Regions from separate parts of the Paracidovorax wautersii genome, predicted to be linked through region 2. Evidence: predicted binding sites of a transcription regulator. Region 2 holds the regulator's gene; each other region holds the start of a gene.
The links. The regulator sigma-54, encoded in region 2, starts transcription at its own class of promoters, with help from an activator protein. The targets are predictions, from matches to a motif close to TGGCANGNAANCTGCTTT.
Positions count from the first base shown of each region.

Region 1: a site for sigma-54 is predicted at 2,054-2,071, ahead of QE399_RS17930 (CmpA/NrtA family ABC transporter substrate-binding protein). Genes of this name have one in related genera too.
Region 3: a site for sigma-54 is predicted at 2,533-2,550, ahead of adh (aldehyde dehydrogenase). Genes of this name have one in related genera too.

Region 1 covers NZ_JAVIZX010000001.1:3,990,698-3,995,507, forward strand. Annotated here, with positions in the region: gene QE399_RS17920 (branched-chain amino acid ABC transporter substrate-binding protein) at 1-765, opposite strand, end outside; gene QE399_RS17925 (ANTAR domain-containing response regulator) at 1,210-1,836, shown strand; gene QE399_RS17930 (CmpA/NrtA family ABC transporter substrate-binding protein) at 2,244-3,488, shown strand; gene ntrB (nitrate ABC transporter permease) at 3,552-4,517, shown strand; gene QE399_RS17940 (ABC transporter ATP-binding protein) at 4,514-4,810, shown strand, end outside.
Region 2 covers NZ_JAVIZX010000001.1:933,185-937,994, reverse strand. Annotated here, with positions in the region: gene lptA (lipopolysaccharide transport periplasmic protein LptA) at 1-596, shown strand, start outside; gene lptB (LPS export ABC transporter ATP-binding protein) at 656-1,378, shown strand; gene QE399_RS04300 (RNA polymerase factor sigma-54) at 1,460-3,043, shown strand; gene QE399_RS04295 (TspO/MBR family protein) at 3,080-3,637, opposite strand; gene QE399_RS04290 (RidA family protein) at 3,869-4,348, opposite strand; gene QE399_RS04285 (methyl-accepting chemotaxis protein) at 4,673-4,810, opposite strand, start outside.
Region 3 covers NZ_JAVIZX010000001.1:3,497,149-3,501,958, forward strand. Annotated here, with positions in the region: gene adhP (alcohol dehydrogenase AdhP) at 1-825, opposite strand, end outside; gene adh (aldehyde dehydrogenase) at 946-2,466, opposite strand; gene QE399_RS15780 (YebC/PmpR family DNA-binding transcriptional regulator) at 3,042-3,761, shown strand; gene QE399_RS15785 (TetR/AcrR family transcriptional regulator) at 4,549-4,810, shown strand, end outside.

The sequences.
Region 1 (4,810 bases), 3.1 Mb from region 2:
CACGCGCGTGTGGCCGACCTTGCGCAACGCTTCCATCAGGGCCACCACCTGGAAGTCGTTCAGCGTGGTGACGATCACCCCGACCTGCGCGGCCTGCAACGCGGCGGCCAGGGCGTCGAACTGGGTGGTGCGGTCGTCGAACGACTGGCGCACCTGCACGGTCTTCTTTTCAGCCGCCAACTGCTGGGCGGCGCCGTCCGCCAGGCCCTTGCCGTAAGGCGTGCCGTCGTCCAGCACGGCATAGCGGTCAGTGGCCAGCTGCGTGGCGGCGAACGAGCCCATGGCCTTCGCCTGCAGCGTGTCGTTGGCCACCAGCCGGAACGTGGTGGGCAAACCCAGCTCCGTGAAGCGCGGGTTGGTCGAGATGGCCAGCTGGGCGACCTGCGCTGCACCGTAGATGGGCGCCGCCTCGATGCTGACGCCCGAGTTGAGGTGGCCGATGACCGCGATCACGCCGGCATCAACCAACTGCTGCGCTGCGGCCTTGCCCGAGGCTGCATCCGCACGGTCGTCCTGCGCCACCACTTCCAGCTTGACGCGCTTGCCGTCCACCACGAAGCCGGCCTGGTTCAGCTCGTCCACGGCCAGGGTGACGCCGTTGAGCAGGTCCTGCCCCAGCGCCGCGAGGTTGCCGGACAGCGGCTGGGCCACGCCGATCTTGAGGGTGTCGGGCACCTTGCTGCAGCCCGCCATGAGCCAGGCCGCCGCCAGTGCGGCGAGGGCCCCGCGGCCAAGGTTCCGATACCGATCCAAGCGCTTTGACATCTTCGACACTCCGTCTTGTAGAAATGAGAGGCTCCCGGTCCGCCGGGACCCGCAGCGACGGATCGCGGCGGGCACGCTGCCGAAGGGCACGGCGATGGGTATGGAAGCTCCCGATCCGATAGCAAGAATCAGCCCAGGAGCCTTTAGAACATGTTGACGATCTCCCAGGGGTTGCGCAGCGGTGCGGGCGGGATGGGATGCAAGGCGCGGTGCGCAGTGGATAGCTCGGCTATCCACCAGCGCCGCAACGCTGCAGACCGCCCGCCCACACCGCTGCCCTTCGGGTTGAAGCGAAATCGGGCGATTGAACGCCCCGGCTGCTTGCATGGGCACGAGCCCATGCGGCGCACCCGCAGCCTCCACTCATCCCGATTGCGCTCCAACGCGACCCCTACGAGATCGTCAACACGTTCTTAGGCGTATTTCTTGCTTCCACAGGCTCCCATGACCGAACCCCTGCGCATCGTGGTGGTGGCCCCCGACCTGGCCTTCACCGACCCGGACGACGAGCACGCCCTGCTTCAGGCAGAGCGTTCGCGGGCCCTGCGGATCGGCCTGCTGGAGAACCACTTCAACCTGGTCGCGACGCTGCCGGGCGATGTCTTTCTGGGCGAGCGGCTGGCGCAGCTGCAGCCGGACCTGGTCATCGTCGACGCCGAGAGCGAGGCGCGCGACGCGCTGGAGCACGTGGTGCTGGCCACCCGCGACGCGCGCCGGCCCATCGTGATGTTCACGAACGACGAGGACACCTCCCACGTGCGCGACGCCGTGGCCGCGGGCGTGACGGCGTACATCGTCGCGGGCCTGGCGCCGCAGCGCATCCGGCCGATCCTGGAAGTGGCAATGGCGCGCTTCCAGCACGAGCAGTCGCTGCGCGCCGAACTGGCCGACGCGCGCTCCGAGCTCAAGGACCGCAAGACCATCGACCGCGCCAAGGGCCTGCTGATGCAGCGCCAGGGCCTGACCGAACAGGCGGCCTATGAAAAACTGCGCAAGACAGCCATGGACAAGGGCCTGAAGCTGGTGGACGTGGCGCAGCGCATGCTGGACGTGGCCGACCTGCTGGGCTGAGCCTGCGCATCGACCGCGCTGCACCATGGTGCGGCGCACCATGTCCGCGCCACCGCTCTGGCAGGCGCACAACGCGGGTGCGCCGGCCCGCAAGTGCCAGGCACCCGCCGTGCGCGCGGCGCCCGCCGGCTGGATAGCGATTCAAACAGCCCGCGACACCCGAATCACAAGCGCCTGCAGCTATTATTTCAATAGTAGTTAGCAGCCCAGCACAAGCTGGCACACCGCTTGCATCAGGGCTGGCAGACCCTCAGGGGTCAGCGGTGTGCCCTCTTCAACGACGAAGCGGGCCATCCCCCAGGACAAAGGCGTCCCCACCCGTGCCAGGCAGCAGTCCGCTGTTGCCAGCCCGGCGTGAGGACGCCTTTTTTGTTTGTCGTTTCCCTCTCCTGTTTCGAGGACGCCCCATGACCGATCTGTTGAAAACCAGCCTCAACCGCCGCACCGTGCTCCAGGCCGCCGGCGTCGGTGCCGTCGGCATCAGCCCGGCACTGCGCGCTCTGGTCCATGCCCAGGGGTCCGACGCGCCCGAGAAGAAGGAAGTCAAGATCGGCTTCATTCCGCTGACCGACTGCGCCAGCGTGGTGATGGCGTCTGTACTGGGCATCGACCAGAAGTACGGCGTGAAGATCATTCCCAGCAAGGAAGCGAGCTGGGCCGGCGTGCGCGACAAACTGGTCAACGGCGAGCTGGACTTCGCCCACGTGCTCTACGGCCTGGTGTACGGCGTGCACCTGGGCGTGGGCGGCCCCAAGAAGGACATGGCCGTGCTGATGAACCTGAACCAGAACGGCCAGGCCATCTCGCTGAGCAAGAAGCTGGCGGACAAGGGTGCGATCAACGGCCCCACGCTCGCCAAGCTGATGGCCACCGAGAAGCGGGAATACACCTTCGCCCAGACCTTCCCCACCGGCACGCACGCCATGTGGCTCTATTACTGGCTGGCCGCCAACGGGATCGATCCGATGAAGGACGCCAAGGTCATCACCGTGCCGCCACCGCAGATGGTGGCCAACATGCGCGTGGGCAACATGGACGGCTTCTGCGTGGGCGAGCCCTGGAACCACCGCGCCATCATGGACGGCATCGGCATCACGGCCACCACCACGCAGGCGATCTGGAAGGACCACCCCGAGAAGGTGCTGGGCACCACGTCGGAGTTCGTGCAGAAATACCCCAACACGGCCCGCGCCGTGACCGCCGCCATCCTGGAAGCCGGCCGCTGGATCGACGAAGGCCTGGCCAACAAGAGCAAGATGGCCGAAACCATCGCCGGCAAGGCCTACGTGAACACCAGCGTGGACGCGATCAACCAGCGCATCCTGGGCCGCTACCAAGACGGCCTGGGCAAGACCTGGGACGACCCCGACCACATGAAGTTCTACAACGGCGGCGCGGCCAACTTCCCGTACCTGTCCGACGGCATGTGGTTCCTGACCCAGCACAAGCGCTGGGGCCTGCTCAAGGACCACCCCGACTACTTGGGCGTGGCCAAGTCCATCAACCGCATCGACCTGTACAAGCAGGCCGCCACCGCCGCCAAGGTGCCGTTGCCGTCCAGCGAAATGCGCACCGCCAAGCTGGTGGACGGCGTGGTGTGGGACGGCAAGGAGCCGAAGAAGTACGCCGACGGCTTCAAGGTGAAGGCCTGACGGCCCCTGCCGACGCCGCCCCGCGCCCCCACCGCCCTCTTGCCAACGCACCCGGAGCCCACCATGGTCAGTGCCGTCTTCCATTCGCCCCGCGACCCCGCGCCTGCGGCCGCAGCCCCCGCTGCAACTGCCGCATCGCCCGCTATCGCAAACATAGCTGCCAGCGCTTACCCAGTAAGCTCCAAAGGCCAAAATGACTCTCAGTTTGCGGTCGCCCCGTCCAAGCCGCCGCGCGACTGGGCCGCGCTCTCGCGCAGCTTCTGGCTGGCCGTGCTGCCGCCGCTGTGCGGCCTGGGCCTGCTGATCGGCGTGTGGGCCATCGTCTCGGCCACCACCGGCCAGAGCATTCCCGGCCCGGTCGAGACCTGGGCACAGGCCGTGGAGATCTTCAGCAACCCGTTCTACCGCAACGGCCCCAACGACCAGGGCGTGGGCTGGAACGTGCTCATGAGCCTGGAGCGCGTGGCCGTGGGCTTCGGGCTGGCGGCGGTGGTGGGCATTCCGGCGGGCTTCGTGATCGGCCGGTTCGCCTTCCTGTCGCGCATGTTCAACCCGCTCATCAGCCTGCTGCGCCCCGTGTCGCCGCTGGCCTGGCTGCCCATCGGCCTGCTGGTGTTCAAGGGCGCCAACCCGGCCGCCATCTGGACCATCTTCATCTGCTCGATCTGGCCCATGGTCATCAACACCGCCGTAGGCGTGCAGCGCGTGCCGCAGGACTACATGAACGTGGCCCGCGTGCTCAACCTCTCCGAATGGAAGATCGCCACCACCATCCTGTTCCCCGCCGTGCTGCCCTACATGCTGACCGGCGTGCGCCTGGCCGTGGGCACGGCATGGCTGGTGATCGTGGCGGCCGAGATGCTGACCGGCGGCGTGGGCATCGGCTTCTGGGTGTGGGACGAGTGGAACAACCTCAACGTCAAGAACATCCTGATCGCGATCTTCGTCATCGGCATCGTCGGGCTGCTGCTCGAATGGGCCCTCGTCAAGCTGGCCACGGCCTTCACATTCGAAGAGGTGAAATCATGAGCACTGCACCCAAGTTCATCGAAGTCCAGGGCGTCGCCCAGACCTTCAAGACCACCAAGGGCCTGTTTCCCGCCCTGCGCGACATCCACCTCACCATCGCCAAGGGTGAGTTCGTGGCCCTCATCGGCCACTCGGGCTGCGGCAAGAGCACGCTGCTGAACCTGATCGCAGGGCTTACCGTACCCACCTCGGGCGTGCTGATCTGCGCCAACAAGGAGATCACCGGCCCCGGGCCGGAGCGCGCGGTGGTCTTCCAGAACCACTCGCTGCTGCCCTGGCTCACCTGTTTCGAC
Region 2 (4,810 bases):
CATGGGGCGTACGCGCCGAGAAGGCCGACCGCAACAAGCCCATGAACATCGAGGCCGACGCGCTGCGCCACGATGAGCTCAAGCAGACCAGCGTCTTCACCGGCCGCGTGGTCATGACCAAGGGAACCATCGTGCTGCGCGGCGCGCGGCTTGATGTCCGTCAGGATCCGGACGGCTTCCAGTACGGCGTGGTCACCGCGGAGGCCGGCCAGCGCGCCTTCTTCCGCCAAAAGCGCGACACGCTGCCCGGAGCGCCCGACGAATACGTCGAGGGCGAGGGCGAGGTGATCGAGTACGACGGCAAGGCCGACATCGTGAAGTTCATCCGCCGCGCCGAGCTGCGCCGCTACCGCGAGGCCACCCTGACCGACGAGCTGCAGGGGGCCACCATCGTCTACAACAACGTCACCGATGTGTTCACCGTGGATGGCCAGCGCACGGCGCCCGCCGGCACGGCATCGGGTACGCCGGGCGGCCGCGTGCGTGCCGTGCTGGCGCCCAAGGAGCCCGCGTCGGGTGCCGCGCCGGCCAACGCGCCCGCCACCCCGGCACCGGCCCTGCGGTCCAGCCCCCAACTGAACGACGGCGCGAAGTGAGCGATTCGAATTCCACACCCTCCGCCTCCAGGGCGACGGGCGAAAGCCGCCTGGAGGTGATGCACCTCGAGAAGTCCTACGGCAGCCGCAAGGTCGTCAAGGACGTGTCCATGCTGGTTCAGAAGGGCGAGGTCGTGGGCCTGCTCGGCCCGAACGGCGCCGGCAAGACCACGTCGTTCTACATGATCGTGGGACTGGTGCGCTGCGATGGCGGCGACATCCGCATCGACGGCCAGTCGGTGGCCGACATGCCCATCCACCGCCGTTCGCGCCTGGGCCTGTCGTACCTGCCGCAGGAGGCCTCCATCTTCCGCAAGCTCAATGTGGAAGAGAACGTGCGCGCCGTGCTGGAGCTGCAGAAGGACGAGCACGGCAAGCCGCTCACGCGCGCCGTGATCGAGGAGCGCCTGACGGCCCTGCTGCAGGAGCTGCGCGTGGAGCATCTGCGCCAGTCGCCCGCGCTGGCCCTGTCGGGCGGTGAACGGCGGCGCGTGGAAATCGCCCGTGCGCTGGCCACGCAGCCGCGCTTCATCCTGCTCGACGAGCCCTTCGCCGGCATCGATCCGATCGCCGTGATCGAGATCCAGCGCATCATCGGCTTCCTGAAGGAGCGCGGCATCGGCGTGCTCATCACCGACCACAACGTGCGCGAGACGCTGGGCATCTGCGACCACGCCTTCATCATCAGCGATGGCCGCGTGCTGGCCCAGGGCACGCCTGCCGAGATCGTCGACAACCCCGAGGTACGCCGCGTCTACCTGGGCGAACACTTCCGGATGTGAGCATGGGCTGCCTGCCATCCGTCCCTTCGTGCCGGACGCGGCGCCCCATGGGCCCGGCCGCGGCGTGCGCCGGTTGATGCGATGAAGCAGGGCCTTTCCCTCCGCGTCTCGCAACACCTGGCGCTCACGCCGCAACTGCAGCAATCCATCCGCCTGCTGCAGCTGTCGACGCTGGAGCTGTCGCAGGAGGTCGAGCAGATGCTCGACGACAACCCGTTCCTGGAGCGCACGGCCGAAGAGGCGCCGCGCGAGGACTTCGGCCTGGCGCAGGCCGATGCACCCGTACAGGAAGACGACCGACACGCTGAAGATGCTCTGTATTCAGGAACATCCAGCGCAAGCACCACGGCTGCAGAAGCCTCATCCGATACCGATACCCCGGCCACCGCCGACGCTGCGACCGACACGCCCGACTGGGAAGGCGATGGCACGGTGGACATGGCGCCCGACGACAGCGAGTGGGGCGGCGACGCCCCCGCGCGCAACCGCAACGGCGGCGACGAGGGCGATGAGGCCGATGCCACCGAGCTGGCGCGCAGCCACCTGTCGCTCACCGAATTCCTGCACCGTCAGGCCCTGTCCCTGCGGCTGTCCGAGGTGGACACGGCGGCGCTGCGCTTTTTGATCGAATCGCTCAACGACGACGGCTACCTGGACGAGCCGCTGGAGTCCCTGGCCGTGAGCCTGGCCGGCGAGGAAGATCCCGAGCAGGTCGAGGAGCTGGTGCACCGCTTCACCGTGGCCCTGCGCCTGCTGCAGAGCCTGGAGCCGACGGGCGTGGGCGCCCGCGGCCTGGCCGAGTGCCTGACGTTGCAGCTCAAGGCGCTGCAGCACGACGAGGAAGGCGACCCCGAGGTGCTGCAGGCGGCCCTGGCCATCTGCCGCCAGCCGCTGGACATGCTCGCCCGCCGCGACGTGCGGCGGCTGACGCAGGCCTGCGGCGCCGGCGAGGAGCGCACACGCAGCGCCATGGCCCTCATCGCGCGGCTGGAGCCGCGGCCCGGCCGGCGCTTCACGGACGTGGAGCGCAACATCATCGTGCCCGACGTGATCGTCAAGAAGACGGGGCGCGGCGCGCAGCAGAACTTCAGCGTGCAGCTCAACCCGGATGTGATGCCGCGCCTGCGCGTGCACGACATCTACGCCGGCGCGCTGCGCGGCAACCGCGGTGGCGAGGGCCACCAGGCGCTGCAGCAGCGGCTGCAGGAGGCGCGCTGGTTCATCAAGAACATCCAGCAGCGCTTCGACACCATCCTGCGTGTGTCGCGCGCCATCGTGGACCGGCAGAAGAATTTCTTCGTCCATGGCGAACTGGCCATGCGCCCGCTGGTGCTGCGCGACATCGCCGACGAACTGGGCCTGCACGAATCCACCATCAGCCGCGTGACCACGGCCAAGTACATGGCCACGCCGCAGGGCACCTATGAGCTGAAGTACTTCTTCGGCTCGGGGCTGGGCACGGAGACGGGCGGCAATGCCTCCAGCACGGCGGTGCGGGCGCTCATCAAGCAGTTCGTCTCGGCCGAGAACCCGAACAAACCGCTGTCGGACAGCCAGATCGCGGAGATGCTGAAAGAGCAGGGCATCGAGTGCGCCCGCCGCACCGTGGCCAAGTACCGCGAGGCGCTCAAGATCGCGCCGGCCAACCTGCGCAAGGCGCTCTGAGCCTGCGCGCCGTCGGCGCGCGTGGCACTTCCCAGGTCAGCCCAGTACCTGCGGGTTCAGACGCCACAGCGTGAAGTTCAGGGCGGCGGCAAAGCTGATCCAGGCCAGATAGGGCACCAGCAGTGCGCCGGCCAGCGGCCGCAGGCGCCAGAAGGCCGCCAGCGTGGCGGCCACCCCCAGCCACAGCGCGGCAATGTCGGCCAGCGCCCAGGCGCCCAGCTGCCATTGGAAGAACAGCCAGCTCCACAGCGCATTGAGTACCAACTGCCCGCAGAAGAGCGCCAGCGCCTGCCGCCGTGCGGCGCCTTGCGGCGTGCGCCAGACCAGCCAGGCGGCGATGCCCATCAGGGCGAACAGCACCGTCCACACCGGGCCGAAGACGGAGGGCGGGGGCGCCCATTCCGGCTGCACGAGCTGGCCATAGAACTGCGGTGCCTGCACCGAGGCCACGCTGCCGATGGCTGCGGTGGCGAAGGCCAGCGCCAGCCAGCCGGCCAGTGCCAGCCATTGCCGCCCGCGGGGCTGCGCAGGCGGCAAAGCGGAGCCGGGAGACGCCGGACGGGCGCAGGAGGGGGAGGCGGTGTGCGAGGTCATGCGCAGATCTTCTCTCGCCCGGCGCGGGCCGGGGCGCCGGCCAGGGGGCCGCGCGTGTCGGACGGCGCCGCGATCTGCACGGCAGCGCTTCGGCGCGGCGGGCGTTGGCGCCTTCCGAATGCGCTGGAATGGCCGACGTAGCACTGGCCCCACGCCCGTCCGAAGATCGGGTTCGGATCGTGCGGCGCTGGCCGGCTGCCTGCCCTGCTTGGCGGCAGCCACAGTGTGCGCTCAGGCCGGGCCGTGCACGGAGGCGACCAGATCGACTTCCACCGTCGCGTTCTTGGGCAACTGCTGCACGCCCACCGAGGTGCGGGTGTGCGCGCCGGCCTCGCCCAGGATGGAAAACAGCAGGTCCGATGCGCCGTCGGCCACCTCGCTTTGCTGCGTAAAGTCGGCCGTGCACTGCACATACACGGTGATGCGCAGCAACGTGCGTACCTGCTCCAGGCTGCCCAGGCTCCGCTGCAGCAGCGCCAGCGCGCGCATCACGCAGACCCGCGCGGCGTGCTGGGCCTGCGGCAGGGAGACAGTGTCGCCCGCGCGCCCCTGCACCACCACCACATCGCCCACGCGGGGGATCTGCCCGCTCAGGTACACGGTGTTCCCGTCGCGCACCAGCGGCACGTAGTGGCCGCCGATCTTGATCTCGCCATCGAAGGAATAGCCGAGTTCAGCGGCGGCCTGGGTGAAGCGTTGGTCTTTGTCCATGGAATTGAGCGTACGGGAGCGTGGGGGAAGTGCGGCCGTGTGGGGGCGCTGTACACGGCGTGGCATCGGCGGGAGTGATTTTTTGAAAAGTGCTATATTAATAATAGCAATATGCGCTTGCTGTGTAAGGGCTAAGGCCTGTTTTCATTCTAATCCACCGGCGTGGGCAGCACCGGCGCCGCGGCGCGGACAAGAGCACCACCGCGGCTCGCAGGCCGGCCTGTGTGCACCAGCCCCGGATCGCACCGGCCGCTCCGGTGGCGCTGGGCTTGCAGCCGCGGCACCCGCCGCCTGCCGCCGCCCGGTCGTGGCGATGCCGCGGTTTCAGCGCAGGGCGCGCAGTTCGCTGCCGGTGGCGCCCTGTGCCGGCCGCACCGCTGCCGCCCCGTGGGCCTCCAGCTTGAAGCCGGCGACGACTTCCGCCAGGTGCGCGGCCTGCTGCTGCAGCGACTGGGCGGCGGC
Region 3 (4,810 bases), 2.6 Mb from region 2:
GGGCAGCGGGAAGTTGCCGGGCGGCAGGCCGTTGAGCGACACCGTGCCGCCGCGACGCACCATCCCCAGCGCCTGTTCGAAGGCCTTGGGCGAGACGGCCGTAACCAGGGCACCATGCGCACCGCCGATCTCCTTTTGCAGGTAGGCGGCCGGATCGGTGGTCTTGGCGTTGACCGTGACGCTCGCGCCGAGTTTCTTGGCCAGTTCCAGCTTGTCGTCCTCGACGTCCACGGCCGCAACGTTCAGACCCATGGCCTTGGCGTATTGCACGGCCATGTGGCCGAGGCCGCCGATGCCCGAGATGACCACCCAGTCACCGGGCCGAGTGTCCGTCACCTTCAGGCCCTTGTAGACCGTGACGCCCGCGCACAGCACGGGTGCGATGTCCACGAAGCTGATGTCCTTGGGCAGGTGGCCGACGAAGTTGGGGTCCGCCAGGGCGTAGTCGGCAAATCCGCCGTTCACGGAATAGCCGGTGTTGCTCTGCGATTCGCACAGCGTCTCCCAGCCGCCCAGGCAGTGGGTGCAGCAACCACAGGCCGAATGCAGCCAGGGTACGCCGACCCGGTCGCCTTCCTTGATGTGCTTGACGTTCTTGCCGATGGCCGCCACGAAGCCAACCCCTTCATGACCAGGAATGAACGGCGGGTTGGGCTTGACCGGCCAGTCGCCCTCGGCGGCATGCAGGTCGGTGTGGCAGACGCCGGACGCTTCGATCTTCACGAGGATCTGGTCGTCTGCAGGCACGGGAACGGGCACTTCCTCGATGGTCAGCGGTTTGCCGAATTCACGGACGACAGCGGCTTTCATGGTTTTTGCGGACATGGGCACGGACTCCTTGCGGTTGCGAACGGATGAAGAGAGAGGGCGGGGCGAACGCTTCCAGAATAGGTACGCCCCGCGCTGCGCCGGTTAATGCAGATCAACCGGGTGCCGATCGGCCGCTCAGAAGAAGCCCAGCTTGTCCGGGCTGTAGCTCACCAGCAGGTTCTTGGTCTGCTGGTAGTGGTCGAGCATCATCTTGTGGTTCTCACGGCCGATGCCGGACTGCTTGTAGCCGCCGAAGGCCGCATGGGCGGGGTAGGCGTGGTAGCAGTTGGTCCACACACGGCCGGCCTGGATACCGCGGCCCATGCGGAAGGCCCGTGCGCCGTCGCGGCTCCACACACCGGCGCCCAGGCCGTACAGCGTGTCGTTGGCGATTTCCAGTGCTTCCTCTTCGGTCTTGAACGTCGTCACGGACACGACGGGGCCGAAGATTTCCTCCTGGAAGATCCGCATCTTGTTGTGGCCCTTGAATACCGTCGGCTTGACGTAATAGCCGCCGGCCAGGTCCCCGGCCAGCTGGTTGCGTTCGCCGCCGATCAGGCACTCGGCGCCCTCCTGCTTGCCCAGGTCGAGGTACGAGAGGATCTTCTCGAGCTGTTCCTGAGAGGCCTGCGCGCCCACCATCGTCCCCTTGTCCAGAGGGTGTCCGGTCTGGATGGCGGCCACGCGCTTGAGCGCCCGTTCCATGAACTGCTCGTAGATCGACTCCTGGATGAGCGCGCGGCTGGGGCAGGTGCAGACCTCGCCCTGGTTGAGCGCGAACATGGTGAAGCCTTCGAGCGCCTTGTCGAAGAAGGCGTCGTCGGCGCTCATCACGTCCTCGAAGAAGATGTTGGGGCTCTTGCCGCCCAGCTCCAGGGTGACGGGAATGAGGTTCTGGCTGGCGTACTGCATGATCAGCCGGCCGGTGGTGGTCTCGCCGGTGAAGGCGATCTTGGCGATGCGGTTGCTGGATGCCAGCGGCTTGCCGGCCTCCAGCCCGAAGCCGTTGACCACGTTGAGCACGCCTGCGGGCAGCAGGTCGCCGATCATCTCCAGCAGCACCAGGATGGAGGCGGGCGTCTGTTCCGCGGGCTTGAGCACCACGCAATTGCCGGCCGCCAGGGCCGGCGCGAGCTTCCATACCGCCATCAGGATCGGGAAGTTCCAGGGAATGATCTGGCCCACCACACCCAGCGGCTCGTGGAAGTGGTACGCGACGGTGTTGTGGTCGATCTCGCTGATGCCGCCTTCCTGCGCCCGTACGGCGCCGGCAAAGTACCGGAAGTGGTCTATGGCCAGAGGAATGTCGGCCGCCAGTGTCTCGCGCAGCGGCTTGCCGTTGTCGATGGTTTCCGCCACGGCCAGGGTGAGCAGGTTGGCCTCCATGCGGTCGGCGATCTTGAGCAGGATGTTGGCCCGGTCGGTGGTCGACGTCTTGCCCCAGGCGCCCTTGGCTTTGTGCGCGGCGTCCAGCGCGGCCGTCACGTCCTTGTCGTTGGAGCGTGGGATCTCGGCGAATACCTGGCCGTTGATCGGGGAACTGTTCTCAAAGTACTGCCCGTCGACCGGCGGCACCCATTGGCCGCCGATGTAGTTGCCGTACTGCTTCTTGTAGGGGTTGGCGATGCCGAGGCTGGCGATTTCTGCCATGTTCATGGTGCTGTCTCCTGGTTGGAATGGGAAGAGGTCGCTCGTCGCGCTGCGGCGCCGTGCATCCTCTGAAGGGCAAGTCGCGTGCCAGAGCCAGGCAGAGGCATTCGTGCCGACCGGCTGGTGGCTGCCGCCTCGGCTTGGCGGGGCTCGGGGGGCACGGTCGTGCCTTGGTCGCCTGGCCCTGCGCTGCTTCAGGGTGTGCCGCGTGTTCCATTGCGTGACGCTTCACTGTTCCGTTTCGGAACAATGGAGCAGGTGTGCGCGGGTCAACGACCGGAAGATGCCGCCTGGGGAGCGGGCCGCGCCAGGACAGAAGAGGTGCGGATCCACGGCAGGGTGGTGGAGCACCGTGCACAGCCCGGCCTCGATGGGGACGGCGCAGTCATCAGGGCGGCTTCGCGGCGGGGCCTGCGCCGTCACGGCTGCTCTGGCTGCCTTTGCCGGCCAGTCGTCATGCTATTGATTGTGTAGCGATATGCCGCCGTAGAATATGCGCTTGCGGCCATTTTGGCTTGCAACCGCGGTGCGGTACGCCCAAGGCGTGCCCGCGGCCTATCCCCTCATTCGCAGGAGGCGCCATGGGTGCGCAATGGAAAGCAAAAGGCAAGGCCCAGGTGGCCGACGCCAAGGGCAAGCTGTTTGGCAAGCTGGTCAAGGAAATCATCGTGGCCGCGCGCGGCGGCGCCGACCCGGCTGGCAACTCCCGCCTGCGGCTGGCCGTGGAGCAGGCACGCAAGGCGTCCATGCCCAAGGACACGCTGGACCGTGCCATCAAGAAGGGCTCGGGCACCGGCACCGATGCCGTGGACTACCAGCGCGTGATCTATGAAGGCTTCGGGCCCCACCAGGTGCCGGTGATGGTCGAATGCCTGACCGACAACGTCAACCGCACGGCGCCGGAGATGCGCGTGCTGTTCCGCAAGGGCCAGCTGGGCACGTCCGGCTCGGTGTCGTGGGACTTCAACCACGTGGGGCTGATCGAGGCGGAACCCACGCCTGGCCATGCCGGTGCAGATGCCGAGGTGGCCGCCATCGAGGCAGGCGCGCAGGACTTCGGCCCGGGCGAGGAAGGGGGCGCGACGCTGTTCGTGACCGACCCTGCCGATCTCGACCTGGTCAGCCGCGCGCTGCCTGCGCAAGGGTTCACCGTGCTGTCGGCCAAGCTGGGCTACCAGCCCAAGAATCCGGTGGATCCGGCCAACCTCAGCCCCGAGGCGCTGGAAGAAGTGGAGAGCTTCCTGGCAGCGATCGACGCGCACGACGACGTCCAGGAGATGTTCGTCGGCCTCAAGGGCTGACGCTGCGGTCTGGCGCCCCGGCGCGCGGTGGCGCCGCCGCCTCTGTTCCCGTCAGTCGCAAGCCGCGACGCTTTCGAATGGGGATGCCATGAGCGACCAGTTGGCCGCCACCGGGAGGGCGGCGGGTTGCGGCCGCGATGGCATCGGAACCCGCGTCCAGCGGTGCAGAGCGTAGTCGCCCCCGCTGGCGGCGGACGAGAGGTCGTGAGCAGACGATCCTCCCTAGGGTGCCTAGACCAGCGCCGTGCGTTCAGGGGCGTCCACTTCAACGTCCCGGTCGCGGTATCCCAATCGCCCCCGCGTTCCCGGGCAGGTGCTGATGTGCAAGGTGCAGTGTTGGCTACACCGCTGCTTCGGGCACGGACGGGCGCGCTCGGCCCCGCCTTCGTCCTGCCCAGGCCGGGCAAGGGGATTGCACACCGACCTTCTCTTCAAGATCAACCTTCGTGACTCGGACCGCCCTGATGGCCGAGCATGCGGTAGCGGGCGGGTGGTACGCCTGCGGAGCGCCGCGGCCATTCTGCGGCCGTGGCTTGCGGATGGCGGCCCTTTGGCCGCGAATTCGGCGCATGCTGCCTGACGGAATGACGTGGCCCGTGGAGCCTGTAACCTCGAATGCATACCGGTTGGGCCCTCCCTCGCGGCCACTGTGGCTTGCTGTGCCCATCCGATATCCATAAGATAACGTTCTGATTAATCCGATAGATATCCACTAATGCCCACGCGAAACAAGGCCGGCGAGAGCAGTGCGGTTGTATCGCGCAAGCCCCAGCAGGAACGCAGCCTGGTGCGCTACAACCTGTTGCTGGATGCAGCGAACGAATTGCTGCTCACCCAGGACATCGCAGAGATCGGGCTGTACCAGGTCGCGGACCGCGCGGGGGTGCCCGCTGCGTCGGCATACCACTTCTTTCCTTCGCCGGGGGCTGTCTTCACTGCGCTGGCAGAGCGATACCAGATCGAACTCGCCTCCGTGATGGAAAGCGCGAGGCCGCCGGCCGACGGCCGCTGGCAGACCCTGCTGAGCGAGATGGCTGCCGTGTTCGTGC